Regions from separate parts of the Streptomyces sp. Qhu-G9 genome, predicted to be linked through region 1. Evidence: riboswitches for the same ligand, from Rfam matches in the RefSeq annotation. Region 1 holds a riboswitch; the other holds the start of a gene.
The links. A riboswitch is a leader RNA that binds a small molecule or an ion and turns the genes downstream of it on or off. The one in region 1 is predicted to bind ZMP and ZTP.

Region 1 (6,324 bases):
TCCAGGACCTGCCGGAAGACGTCCTCCGGCAGACGGTCGGGGCAGCGCACATGCATCACACTCGACACCCGCTGATCTCCCGACACCGCTTCCGCCGCCATGGCACCCACCTCCACTACACTCACCTTATAGAACTAGTATTCGAACACGCGAGGGATGCAGCCCTCTCAGTCGAAGATCCCCGGGACGGACCATGCTGGACGACCTGCCCCCTGACCTGGGTCGACTCTTCGCGTTGAGGACCTGGCATGCCATGTGGCTGCAGCGCATCGACGACAAGATCGCTGCCCTCCAGCAGCGGGAAGCCGAGCGGGAACGCGGACGGCAGGTCCGGCCTGCGGAGCCGGAGTGGTTCGTCGAACTCGGCATCGGTGACGGACGGCCGCCCACCGAGGTCCACGTGGGCGGCTGCTACGCCGCGGGCAAACGACGGCGTCCCGTCGGCCGGGACGAAGCACGCCGGCTCCTCGCCTCAGGAGTACGGGCCTGCAGCCATTGCCAGCCCGACACCGCCCTGGACATCCTCGACTTACCCACCCGACCGGCCCTCTCCGCTGCGGCGCACTGACCGGCCCCCTCCGGTCACGTTCGCTGCCCTGCCCCTCCCCCAGAACAGGCTGTCCCTGATGACCAGTAGTGCTTTCCCGCCGCCGATCAGCGAGCCGGACCCGTCCACTTTCACCTGTTCCAGCAGCATGGTCGGGCCCTGTTCCGGCTGCCAGCGCAGCACGCACAAGTACGGCAACGGTGGCCTGCCCCTGTGCCACTGGTGCATGGCCACCGCCCGGGAGGGCTGGGGTACCGGCATCCGCTTCAACAACACCCGCACACAGAACTGACCCGCGCAACTGACCTCGAAGTGCGCAAGCGCCCGACCACGGTGGTCGGGTCTGTGGTCGGCGTTAGCCAAACCGGTGGCCGGGGCACCACCACCGGGCCGTCGGTTGTCAACGGGCACGCCGACCGGGGACGGGCGCGGCCTGCAGGAACACCCGAGCCCGCGCCAGGAAAATGCGGCGTCTGCTGTTCAGCTGGGCCCGCACCCTACGGTAGTCGTCCCAGGTTGCTTCGCTGTCGTCGGAGAGCATCTCGGTGAGCCGATCACAGTGGAGGCCAAGTGCCAAAGCCATAGCTACGGCGCCCCCTTCCATGCTGTCCGGTCCCATCAGCTCCACACGCTCCACCGCCGACTCAAGGCCTGCTTGGGCGGTATCGAGATGGTCGACGACGTTGTTGTAGCGGATTGTTTCGGGATCCCCGTCCTCAGCCGGAGGGAGCTGAGCCCAGGACTCCCAGGCTCTGACCATCGTGTCGATCTGGGACACAGCCTGGTCCCACGCCTTGAGGAAGTCGGCGTACGCCTCCAGGCGCTGGCCTCGCAGCCACTGCTCAGTAGGTGTTTTTCAACTTCCCGCTCCTGATCAGCGGAAGAGTGCCACTAGAGTGGTGCGTGGGCCGTGACTGGCGCTGAGGTGGAGCACCACCGGGGAGCGGTCTGACGAATCGGTCGATGCCGTGCGCCTGGGCGAGTGGTCAGCGACGCCTGGAGGCGACCATGTCCCAGACACAGACAGCCCGGCTCATGGACGGCGTTGGCCTTGCCCGGCGCATCGTTGAGGAGACGTCAAGCAAGGCGACAGAGCTTGTGCGACGTGTCGGCGTGACGCCTTGCCTCGCAACGGTGCTGGTAGGTGAGGATCCGGCTTCGGTGACGTACGTCCGGATGAAGCGGGCCCGTTGCGCGAAGGCGGGCATCGAGTCCCGACTTGTCAGCCTGCCGGCCACCACTACAACCGCTGAGCTGGTGGAGACCATCCAGTCCCTCTCGCAGGACGCCGGAGTGCACGGCATCTTGCTTCAGCACCCCGTAGGCCCTCACATCGATGAGCGGGCGGCATTCGAGGCCATCGCGCCGGAGAAGGACGTCGACGGGGTCACGATGAGCTCCTTCGGGGCGATGAGCTTCGGACTGCCTGGATTCGCATCGTGCACCCCGGGCGGGATCATGCGGCTCTTGGACGAGTATGAGGTCGATCTTGCAGGTCAGCACGCCGTTGTCGTGGGTCGCAGTGCGATCCTCGGCAAGCCCGTCGGAATGCTCTTGCTCGCCCGGGACGCCACTGTCACCTACTGCCACTCCCGTACGACCGATCTGGCCGCGATCGTGCACGAAGCGGACGTTGTTGTGGCGGCCGTGGGAAGGCCTCGGCTTATTCGCGGCGAAGACGTCAAACCAGGGGCCGTCGTGATCGATGCCGGATACAACCCCGGCAACGTCGGCGACGTCGACTTCGACACTGCCCGCACTCGTGCCCGCTTGATCACACCGGTCCCCGGCGGGGTCGGACCCATGACCATCGCAGTCCTGCTGGCGCAGACGGTCGACGCGGCATCCATCCAGCTTGGGCTGGCCGGCCGATGAGGAGGTCACCCTTGATCTTGGCGTGGCCGACGAGCGGCTAGCCTGCTGACCTGACCTTTTTGGTCCAGTTGGTGCGGGGCTTCTTGCGGGTGAGCCGCCGGGTCATCGTGGTGATGAGTGCCCAGTTCAGGTGTGCTTCGGAGTGCTGAGGCAGCCGTTCGTAGTCGCGTGCGTTGCGGCGGGCGTTCATGCACCAGCCGATCGTGCGCTCGACTTTCCAACGGCGGGGCAAGACGACGAAGCCCTTGGTGCCCTTGGGCCGGGAGACGATGCGCAGGGTGAGCCAGAGGCGGTCGCGGGCCCAGTCGACGAGGTCGCCGGCGTAGCCGCGGTCGGCCCAGACCTGGGTGATCTGCGGCTGGGTGAGACGCAGGCGCCAGAACACGTCGCGGGCGGCGTCGCGGTCCTGGATGTCGGCGGGCGTCACCGTGATCATCACAGGCAGGCCGAGCGTGTCCACCGTGATATGTCGCTTGCGGCCGTTGATTTTCTTCGCGGCGTCGTAGCCGCGGCTGTTCCGGCCGACGGTGGAGGCGCCCTTGACCGACTGGGAGTCCACGATCAGCGTCACCGGGTAGGGGCAGCGGCCCTTGCCGGTACGGATCCGGCGCCGGAGCTGGTCACGGATGTAGGTGACGACGCCGGCCCGGTTCCACCTCCAGAAAAACCCATAGACCGTCTCCCACGGTGGGAAATCCGCAGGCAGAGCCCGCCACTTCGCGCCGTTGTCGACGATGTAGCGGATGCCGTCGACGATCTCGCGCCGTGGCCACTTCTCCGGGTGTCCGCCGGTCTTGGTCTGGCAGGCCGGGACCGGCAGCAAGGGTTCCAGGAGGGCCCACTCGGCGGCGGAGGTGTCGGACGGGTAGCGGCGGCGACGCGAGGCAGCGGGCATGGCGAGGCTCGGCAGACGAGGTGAGTGGCGGTAGCCGGGGCTATTTGGCGAGCTGGGCGAGGGTGGCGCGGACGCCGGTGAGCTGGGCGGTGGCGAGCTGAGCCCATTCGTCGTCGGGGTAGCGGGCCAGGTGCGGATCGAGCGTGCCCGTGATCACCCGGGTGAGCCGGCCGAGGATCTGCCGGAACTGCCGCTTGTCGTACTCGATCCAGTCCGCGGGGTCGTCGGAGAACATGAACCCGTCCCGACGCGTCCAGGTGATCGGCGTCAGGTTCTCCGCGGCGACGACGTCGCGGACGTGCCGGATGCCGCGGCCGACCTGCGAGCGGGTGAGGCGGGTGGCGGCCATGAGCTGGTAGGTGTCCAGGCCCGCGGGGCGTGCTTCCATCAGGGCGACGCGGACCAGGTCGCCGTAGTGCTCGGCCAGCGGCCGAGCCTCCCGGCGTCGCGGCATGGCCTACTCGCCCTTGAGCAGCTGGACCAGCTGCTCGTCCAGGGTGAACTCGCCGTTGTCGAGGGCTCCTTCGAGCCAGTCCGCCGCCGCGCGGACCCGGCCGATCTGCCGGCGCACGGTCTCGCGTTCGTCCTCGGTGAACTCCTGCCCGCGCATCTGCGGGACCAGGCGGCCCAGGGTGGCCACGAAGCCGTGGCAGGAGCCGACCAGGTCGAGGTATTCGATGGTGTGCTCGATCGCGCGGACGGCAGGCGTGCGTTCCCGGATCCGGTCACGGGTCTCGTTGGAGTTGTCGAACTGGGCGCGGTTGACGAGCATCCGGGTGGTGTCGTCCCGCATCGTCTTCCGGGCGACGGCCGGGCGGCGCAGCAGACCGGTAGTGACCTCCTGCGCGACGGTGTCGTCCCTGGTCAGCTCCGTGACGACCCGGACCTTTTCGGCCGGGGTGACGTGCTCGGTGACCGCCGGCCGCTTCAGCAGGTCGGTGGCTACTTGGGCGGCGACCTCGTCGTCCCGGGTCAGGTCGGCCACGGCCTGGACCTTCTCATCCACCGTGACCGGCCGGTCGACGCGCTGGCCGACGACTCGTTTCGCGCCGTCCGGCGTCCACTGCCGAGCCCCGGTGCGCGGGTTGAACGGCGCGTCCTCGATCGCCGCCCACCGCTCGTCCTCGTCCACGACCGAGGCGAGGATGCGGTGAACGGTGAACGGTGAACGACACACCATCCTTGCGGTGCCCCTCGGGCCAGCGGTTGGCGGTGTATCGCCAGTCCTCCACCGTCCGGCGTTCGACGCCGATGTCGTCGGCGAACATCTGCAACGACTCAGTGACGGTGAACAGATCGTCCGTGCCGTTCGGCATCGACCCGCCCACCGCCCTCATCGGCTCGATCTCCAACGCCATGTCACCCAGGGAGAATTGAGAGCGGGCGATCTGCGCGATCAGTTCCTTGGCCTGGGTGACGAGCTGTTCGTAACGCTGCCGGGTGACGTTCCCGATCCGGTCGGTCACGTCGGTCATGATGACCACCGCCCTCGCCCGGGTCCGGCCCGGCCACCACGACGTGACCGGTCAAAGGGGCGCCGGCCCCGGTCACTGTCCACCGTGACGCGCGCGCGACACGCCGGGGCAGGGCGTGAACCAGGGGCGCTCGAAGCGCTCGGGAGTCGGTCCCAACTTCCCTGCAAATCAAGGGGTGTTCGAGGTGTTCGCGAGGCGTTCGGCTATGGCGTTTCCGTAACGTTGTTCCGCGACGCCCGCCTCTGGCGGCAGGCCCGCACCCGGCAACGGTCCGAGCAGTACACCGCAGCCCTCGACCGCTCCACCCCCACCGTCCACGACCGACCGCAGACCGGGCACTCCGCATGCTCCCCGCGCTGCATCGCAGCCACCCGCTGGCGAGTCTGCTGAAGCCTCCTCCACCGCCGTGACCTGCACCGACCCGAGCAGAACACCGCCTCCGCCGCCATCGTCTGCGGCAGCGGATCACCACACTCCCGGCAGTACCGCCGAGCCGTCCCGCCAGCCCCCACAACTCAGATCATCCATCCGTACCCACCTCACGGCCAGGGATCAAAAACACCTACTGACCGGCCCGACACAACCTCGACCACACGCGAGCCGATCCCTGCACAAGCCAGGTCCATGACCAGGCACAACACGCCTGACCAGCCAAAACACACCCCGGACCATTAGACGCAGAAGCCACCCACAACACCCCGACCAGTCCCACTACAACCCGCACAACCCCAGGTCAGAACCGCCTACCGCCACCAGGCCCCGTTCTCAGCCAACACCCAACCCCGCAGCTCACACCCCGCCCAACGCACCAACTGCCCCCCGGATCGACAAAATGTCACCCGGGAAGGGTAGTGCTCACTCGTGCGTCATATCTGGCATCTTCCTCCGGGGAGGACCACACGCTGGCTGACGTGAGGGCACGGCCCCACGCGCCCGTGCGGGATTCCCCGAACCCCGGACGGCGTACGGCCCCACCCACTACGTTGCCTGCCATATCGGGAGTGGTTTCCCGAACCGGTCCGGAGGGGTAGGGAACCGGCACTGCATGCTGGGGGGGGATATGTCAGACATATCCAGGGCAATCGACGCCCTGTTAGAAGCACGCCTGCGTCAGCTTCCGGCGGTGGAGCGTGAGAGCGCCCGCTGGAAGACGCTGGGCGAGCGGCTGGACGAGCTGGACACGGCCCTCGCCGACCTCCGCGTCCACACCGCCGTCGATCCGGACCTCGCCGCCTCTCTGACCATCCCTCAGCTGCCCGAGATCCACGCCGGTGCGGCCGAGGTCGCCGACTCCTTCCGGACGGTCGCCGCGCGCTTCACCCGGCCCACCGTCAACCTGGGGGTGAGCGGGGCTGCCCGAATGGGCAAGAGCACCCTGCTCCAATCGGTTTCCGGCCTGGACGACCAGCAGATCCCGACCGGTCACGGCATCCCGGTCACCGCCGTACGCAGCCGGATCTTCCATTCGCCCACGGTTCGCCGGGCCGAGCTGGAGATGCACAGCCCGGAGAGCTTCCTCGCCGAGGTGATCG
Region 2 (6,324 bases), on a different replicon from region 1:
CTCGTCCCCGGCACCCCGGACCTCGCCTCGTTCCCGCGCGCCGAGTGGCTCAGGGCGTCCCGCCGGGCACTCACGGCGGCACCGAACGAGGCCCTCGGTTACGGGGACCCGCGCGGCCGTGTCGAACTGCGCACCGCCCTCGCGGGCTATCTCGCCCGGGCCCGCGGCGTACGCGCCGACCCCGAACACATCCTTGTCTGCTCCGGGTTCGCCCACGGGCTGATGCTGCTCGGAGCGGTGCTGCGGCAGCGGGGCGCGCGGGCGCTGGCGGTGGAGTCGTACGGGCTCGACGTGCACTGGGGCCTGATCGAACGGGCGGGGCTGGGTTCGGTGCCTCTGCCCTTCGACGAACTGGGCACGCGGACCGCCGAGTTGTCCTGGCTCGGCGCGATGGGCGGCGGCCCGGGGGGCGCGGGAGGGGCGGTGCTGCTGACGCCCGCCCACCAGTTCCCCATGGGCGTGCCGCTGCACCCGGACCGCCGTGCCGCGGCGGTCGACTGGGCGCGCCGCACGGGCGGGCTGATCCTGGAGGACGACTACGACGGCGAGTTCCGCTACGACCGGCAGCCCGTGGGCGCACTCCAGGGCCTCGACCCGGACCACGTGGTGTACTTCGGCACCGCCAGCAAGTCCCTCGCCCCCGGTCTGCGCCTCGGCTGGCTGGTCCTGCCGCCGGCCCTGGCTTCCGAGGTCGCGGCTGCGAAGGGCGGGGCCGACTGGTCGTGCGGCGTCCTGGACCAGCTGACGCTCGCGGAGTTCATCACGTCGGGCGCGTACGACCGTCATGTACGGGCCTCCCGCCTCCGCTACCGCCGTCGCCGCGACCAGCTCGTCGCGGCCCTGGCGGCCCGCGCTCCGTCGGTCACGGCCACCGGCATCGCGGCCGGATTTCACGCGGTGCTCCGGCTCCCGCCCGGCACCGAGCGGTCGGTGGTCCGCGCGGCCGCCTGGCACGGCCTGGCCGTCCACGGCCTCACCAGCTACCGCCACCCCGCGGCCACGCCCCCACCACTGGACGCCCTGGTCGTCGGCTACGGCACCCCCTCGGACAGCAGCTGGCCAGGAGCCCTGGAGGCACTGTGCGGGGCTCTGCCGTGACGGGGCGGGGTGCGGGTCGGTGCACATGGGTGCCGCTGGCATCGGCACGGCCAGTGGGCAGGCGCGACTGATGGAGCGAGGGGCCGACGGGGCTGATGGAACGAGGGGCCGACGGGGCTGATGGAACGAGGGGCCGACGGGGCTGATGGAGCCAAGGACCGAGGGGGCTACGGGCCTGATGACTGGCGAGCCTGTGCACGGTCGGACCAGGCTGCTGCTCCGCCACTACCGCGTGACCGGATCCGACCCCGACCCCGACCCCGACCCCGACCCCGACCCCGACCCCGGCCCCGTCTCCGGTCCTGACTTCTCGGCCGGAGCCTCCCCGAAGCGTGCCAGTGCCAGCGCACCGGCGACCGCGACGGCGAAACCGAGTACGGCCGGCCACGCCAGGCCTTCGCGCGTACGGTCGCCGAGCCAGACGACTCCCACGACAGCGGGCCCGATGGTCTCGCCGATGACCAGCCCCGCCGTGGCCGTCGTCACCGAGCCGCGCTGGAGCGCCGAGGTGAGGAGGAGGAACGCGGAGCCTCCGCCCAGCAGGAGCGCGTACGTCGCCGGGTTGGTGAGGAGCGCCGAGGGGTCGAGGTCGTCGATCAGCCGGACCGACACCTCGACCACGCCGAACCCGAACCCGGCGCCCAGCCCGAGCGCGAGCGCCCGCCCCCGCCCGGACAGCCGCCCGGCCAGCGCCCCGACGAGCAGCACGGCGAAGGCGGTGCCGAGCATCGCGTACTTGAGTGCCGACGAGCCGGCCTTCTCCCCTTCCTCACCAGAAGCGAGCCCCAGCATCGCGAGCCCCGCGCACACCACCGCGACCGCCGCCCACTCGACCCCGCTCAGCCTTACGTCGAGGAGCCACGCCGCCACCACCGCCGTCACCGCGAGACTCGCGGCGAGGGCCGCCCCCACGGTGTAGATCGGCAGCGAGCGCAGGGCCGCGATCTGCAGCAGGAACCCGACCCCGTCGAGCGCGAGCCCGGCGAGATACCGCCACTCGCGCACGGCCCGCAGGAAGAGGGCGGCGTCCACACCGGACGGGCCGGAGGACTCCGTGACCGGCGCGGCAGCCCGCGCGGCCATCGCCTGCAACACCGTCGCCGCCCCGAAGCACACCGACGCACCGAGCGCGCACACCATTCCAAAGAGCACAAAGCGACTGTAGGGGGTGCAAGTTCAGGGCAGCCTCCCGCCCGACCGGGTCACTCGCTCTTCAGGCCCGGAGACCGGGAGGCCTAGAGGCCCGGCGGTCCGGCGGCCGGAAGCCCGGAGGTCCGGTGGCCGGCAGGCCCGGAGGCCCGGCGGTTCGCAGGAGGTCGTCGAGGGCCTCACACGCCCTATCTGTCTTCATCTGTCGTCGCTCGCATGATGGACGGCCGAACCTGTCTCCCGGGTGTGCCCGGTACGCTGATCCACGGGCCGTGACTGGCGCGCTGGGATGGGACCGACCATCGGGGAGCGGCCCAGCAACTGTGTGCCGTGCGCCTGGGCCGAACCGTGAACGCCGAACGCCACGTCCGGAGGCCGTCATGCCCGAGCCCCTTTCCACCGAATCCACCGCCTTCCGCAGCGCCCTCGAAGTGATCCGCGCCGTCGAGCCCCGGGTCGCCGACGCCATCGGGCAGGAAGTCGCCGACCAGCGCGAGATGCTCAAGCTGATCGCCTCCGAGAACTACGCCTCCCCGGCCACCCTGCTGGCGATGGGCAACTGGTTCAGCGACAAGTACGCCGAAGGCACCGTCGGCCGCCGCTTCTACGCCGGCTGCCGCAACGTCGACACCGTCGAGGCCCTCGCCGCCGAGCACGCCCGCGAGCTCTTCGGCGCCGAGCACGCCTACGCCCAGCCGCACTCCGGCATCGACGCCAACCTCGTCGCCTTCTGGGCCGTACTCGCCCAGCGTGTCGAGGCTCCCGCCCTCCAGAACGCCGGCGTCCGCAACGTCAACGACCTCTCCGAGGCCGACTGGGCCGAACTGCGCCGCGCCTTCGGCAACCAGCGCATGCTCGGCATGTCCCTGGACGCCGGCGGCCACCTCACCCACGGCTTCCGCCCGAACATCTCCGGCAAGATGTTCGACCAGCGCTCCTACGGCACCGACCCCGCGACCGGCCTCATCGACTACGAGGCCCTGCGCGCCTCCGCCCGCGAGTTCAAGCCACTGATCATCGTCGCCGGCTACTCCGCCTACCCCCGTCTCGTGAACTTCCGGATCATGCGGGAGATCGCCGACGAGGTCGGCGCCACACTCATGGTCGACATGGCCCACTTCGCCGGTCTCGTCGCCGGCAAGGTCCTCACCGGTGACTTCGACCCGGTCCCGCACGCCCAGATCGTCACCACGACCACCCACAAGTCGCTGCGTGGCCCGCGCGGCGGCATGGTCCTGTGTGACTCCTCGCTCGCCGACCAGGTCGACCGCGGCTGCCCGATGGTCCTCGGCGGCCCCCTTCCGCACGTCATGGCAGCCAAGGCCGTCGCGCTCGCCGAGGCCCGCCGCCCCGAGTTCCGCGAGTACGCCCAGGCCGTCGTCGACAACGCCCGCGCTCTCGCCGAGGGCCTGATGCGGCGCGGCGCCAAGCTGATCACCGGCGGCACCGACAACCACCTCAACCTCATCGACGTCGCCTCCTCCTACGGCCTCACCGGTCGTCAGGCCGAGTCCGCCCTGCTCGAGTCGGGCATCGTCACCAACCGCAACGCCATCCCCGCCGACCCCAACGGCGCCTGGTACACCTCGGGCATCCGCATCGGCACGCCCGCGCTGACCACCCGGGGCCTCGGCGCCACCGAGATGGACGAGATCGCCGGCCTGATCGACCGAGTCCTCGCCACCACGGAAGCGGGCACCACGGCGAAGGGCGCCCCCTCCAAGGCCCAGCACGTCCTGGACCCGAAGATCGCGGACGAGATCTCCCACCGTGCCACCGATCTCCTCACCGGCTTCCCGCTCTACCCGGAGATCGACCTCGGCTGAGGCCGCAGCCCGGCCCCGTCAGACATCTCTCAGCTCCTGGCGGGGCCCCGTCTCCCGCTCCCTCCACTGGCTCAGCCGCCGCACGCCCGGCCATCGTCCGACGAACGGCCGCAGCCCCAGGCCAAGCACAGCTCCCGTCACCAACCCCGGTATCGCCCACCACCAGTCGGTGTCGTCCGCCGTCGCGGCGACGGCTGTGCGGGACTGCTCCGTGGACGCGGGGGCAGGTGCCGCCGAGGCGTCCTCCGATGCCCAGGGAGCCGGATAGGCGTCCCCGACGCCCTTCCCGGACGGTTTGCCCAGCACGCCGATCTTCTTCAGCAGCGCGCGGATCGCGGCTGGTTGCTCTGCCGTGTGCCAGTAGCCGTTCATCGACTTATGGACGTTGGCCGCTGTGTGTATCCAGACCTTCTTGCCGCCACGCGTGTCCGGATAGACGCGGTCGACCCGCCACGGCGACACGTCGTGGAGCATCCAGGTGACATTGATCTGCTGACTGCTGCCCACGCCCAGGCCCGGCGGCTCTTCACTGGTGCCCCTGCCCGGCTGGCCGAGGAGCCGCTCCAACTCCCTGTACTCCTCACTCGTGGTGTAGAGCGCCGTGCTCAGCCCGCTCTCCGGCGAGACCACCAGCACACTCGTCGGGCCGCCGGCCGTGGCGGTCGTGGCGCTCGACACCACCAAGCCGAATCCCAGTACCCATCCCGAGACCGTCGCCCATCCCCGGCCCCCCTTCACCAGTGCTCGGACACTTCGCATCCAGCCCACCCCCAACCGGCCCCCGATGAGGCCGCCCGCACCTGCGTGTCACTTCTGGTACACCGCTCGACCCGCCGGGGTTCCCAACCGGCGCCGACGAAGTATTCCGGCCGTCAAAGCAGCCGAGAACCGTCGGACAGAGGTGCGGCCGCCCTCGCTAGCAGGGAAGCCCTTCAACAGCCCGAGGCACTGCCACCGGCCGAAGCACCCCCACCGCCCGACCGGCAGGCCCGCACCGGATCCCACCCCGGAGCCGGAGGGTCCGCGGCGCGTCCGTCAGGAGGCGGACGCGCCCAGTGACTTCGCGATGCCCACCGCCAGGGACTTCGATTCCACGCCCTCCAGCCTGAGCGTCATGTCGCCGCCGTGCGTCCACAACAGGGTGGGTCCCGCTGTCCGCTCGGTGCGGGTGAACTCGCCGTCCCTGTCCACCAGCCAGAGGCGCAGGAGGTGAGGGGCGGGGAACCACAGCGCGGTCCGCTCGACGAGGTCCGCGTCGGTGCCCAGCGGCACGTACTCCGGCTGTTCCTCCACGAGCTTGGTGAAGCCGGGACTGAGCATCGCCGGGAACTCGTCCAGCCGGACCGTCCGCCCCCGCTCGCGCCAGCACAGACTGATCAGGAACCGTTCCTTCGGCTCGCGGGTCACCGTCACCGCCTCCGGTGTCCCCAGGCCAGGGGGTACGAGGGGTGCGAAGCCCGCTCGCCGGCCGGCCTCCTCCAGCGTGAGGGCGGGTCCGCCGCAGCCGGGCACCTCGGCGCCGTGCGAAGGGGTCGCCGACGGGTCGTACCGCACCTCGACCCCGCCGAAGTCGAACCAGTCGACGACCGCCGCCCGCACCGGAGGCGTGAGCAGGAGGACCGCCAGCAGGGCGCACAGGCCCGTGGTGAGCGCGCGCCCGCGCGCCCGTGTCCAGCGGCGCACCGCCCTCAGCCGCTCCGCGAGTCCGGGCGGCTCGGCCACCGGGACCGGCACCCGCTCGGCGAGTATCCGCTCCAGGACCTGCTCGACCATCGACTCGCCGCCGGCCGCCCCGGGCCTGTCCAGCGAACGCCCGAGCGCCCGCAGCTCCTCGGGCAACCGCGAGCTCCGCTCACGGCCCGGTCCGTCTCCCCGCTCACGACCGGTCCGACCGCGGTCGCCTCCACCACCGGAGGACCGCGTGCCCCGCCCCTGGTCCGGTTCGTGCGGTCCGTGTGCGTCACTCATGCTCGTCACCTCCTCTCCGTGGATCGCGCGTCCTCCGACTCCCCGGCCTTCTCAGTCCGCGCAGCTCTTTCGGGCTCCCCGGCGCTCCCGGCGCGCCCGGATCCTCCGGCCCTTCCGGCCGGTCCGCGTGCTCCGCCGACTCGAAATCCGGCAGCAGTCTGCCCAGCTTCCGCAGCGCGCGGTTGAGCCGGGATTTCACCGTCCCCCTGGGCCAGCCCAGGGCCTGGGCCGTCTCCGGCTCGTCCATCTCCAGGAGATAGCGGTAGGTGACGACCAGACGGTG

Region 2: another riboswitch for ZMP and ZTP. It lies ahead of O1Q96_RS39970 (glycine hydroxymethyltransferase); the one in region 1 lies ahead of O1Q96_RS00910 (bifunctional 5,10-methylenetetrahydrofolate dehydrogenase/5,10-methenyltetrahydrofolate cyclohydrolase).

Annotation. Positions count from the first base shown of each region.
Region 1 covers NZ_CP114282.1:200,248-206,571, forward strand. The annotation lists gene O1Q96_RS00890 (DNA polymerase Y family protein) at 1-101, opposite strand, end outside; gene O1Q96_RS00895 (DUF6233 domain-containing protein) at 194-568, shown strand; gene O1Q96_RS00900 (hypothetical protein) at 627-839, shown strand; gene O1Q96_RS00905 (hypothetical protein) at 948-1,325, opposite strand; ZMP/ZTP riboswitch at 1,448-1,534, shown strand; gene O1Q96_RS00910 (bifunctional 5,10-methylenetetrahydrofolate dehydrogenase/5,10-methenyltetrahydrofolate cyclohydrolase) at 1,556-2,422, shown strand; gene O1Q96_RS00915 (IS5 family transposase) at 2,460-3,317, opposite strand; gene O1Q96_RS00920 (hypothetical protein) at 3,358-3,771, opposite strand; gene O1Q96_RS00925 (DUF6192 family protein) at 3,775-4,422, opposite strand; gene O1Q96_RS00930 (hypothetical protein) at 4,316-4,792, opposite strand; gene O1Q96_RS00935 (hypothetical protein) at 5,916-6,324, shown strand, end outside.
Region 2 covers NZ_CP114283.1:8,602,929-8,609,252, reverse strand. The annotation lists gene pdxR (MocR-like pyridoxine biosynthesis transcription factor PdxR) at 1-1,098, shown strand, start outside; gene O1Q96_RS39975 (DMT family protein) at 1,324-2,238, opposite strand; ZMP/ZTP riboswitch at 2,510-2,596, shown strand; gene O1Q96_RS39970 (glycine hydroxymethyltransferase) at 2,628-4,073, shown strand; gene O1Q96_RS39965 (hypothetical protein) at 4,092-4,832, opposite strand; gene O1Q96_RS39960 (hypothetical protein) at 5,109-6,041, opposite strand; gene O1Q96_RS39955 (RNA polymerase sigma factor) at 6,034-6,324, opposite strand, start outside.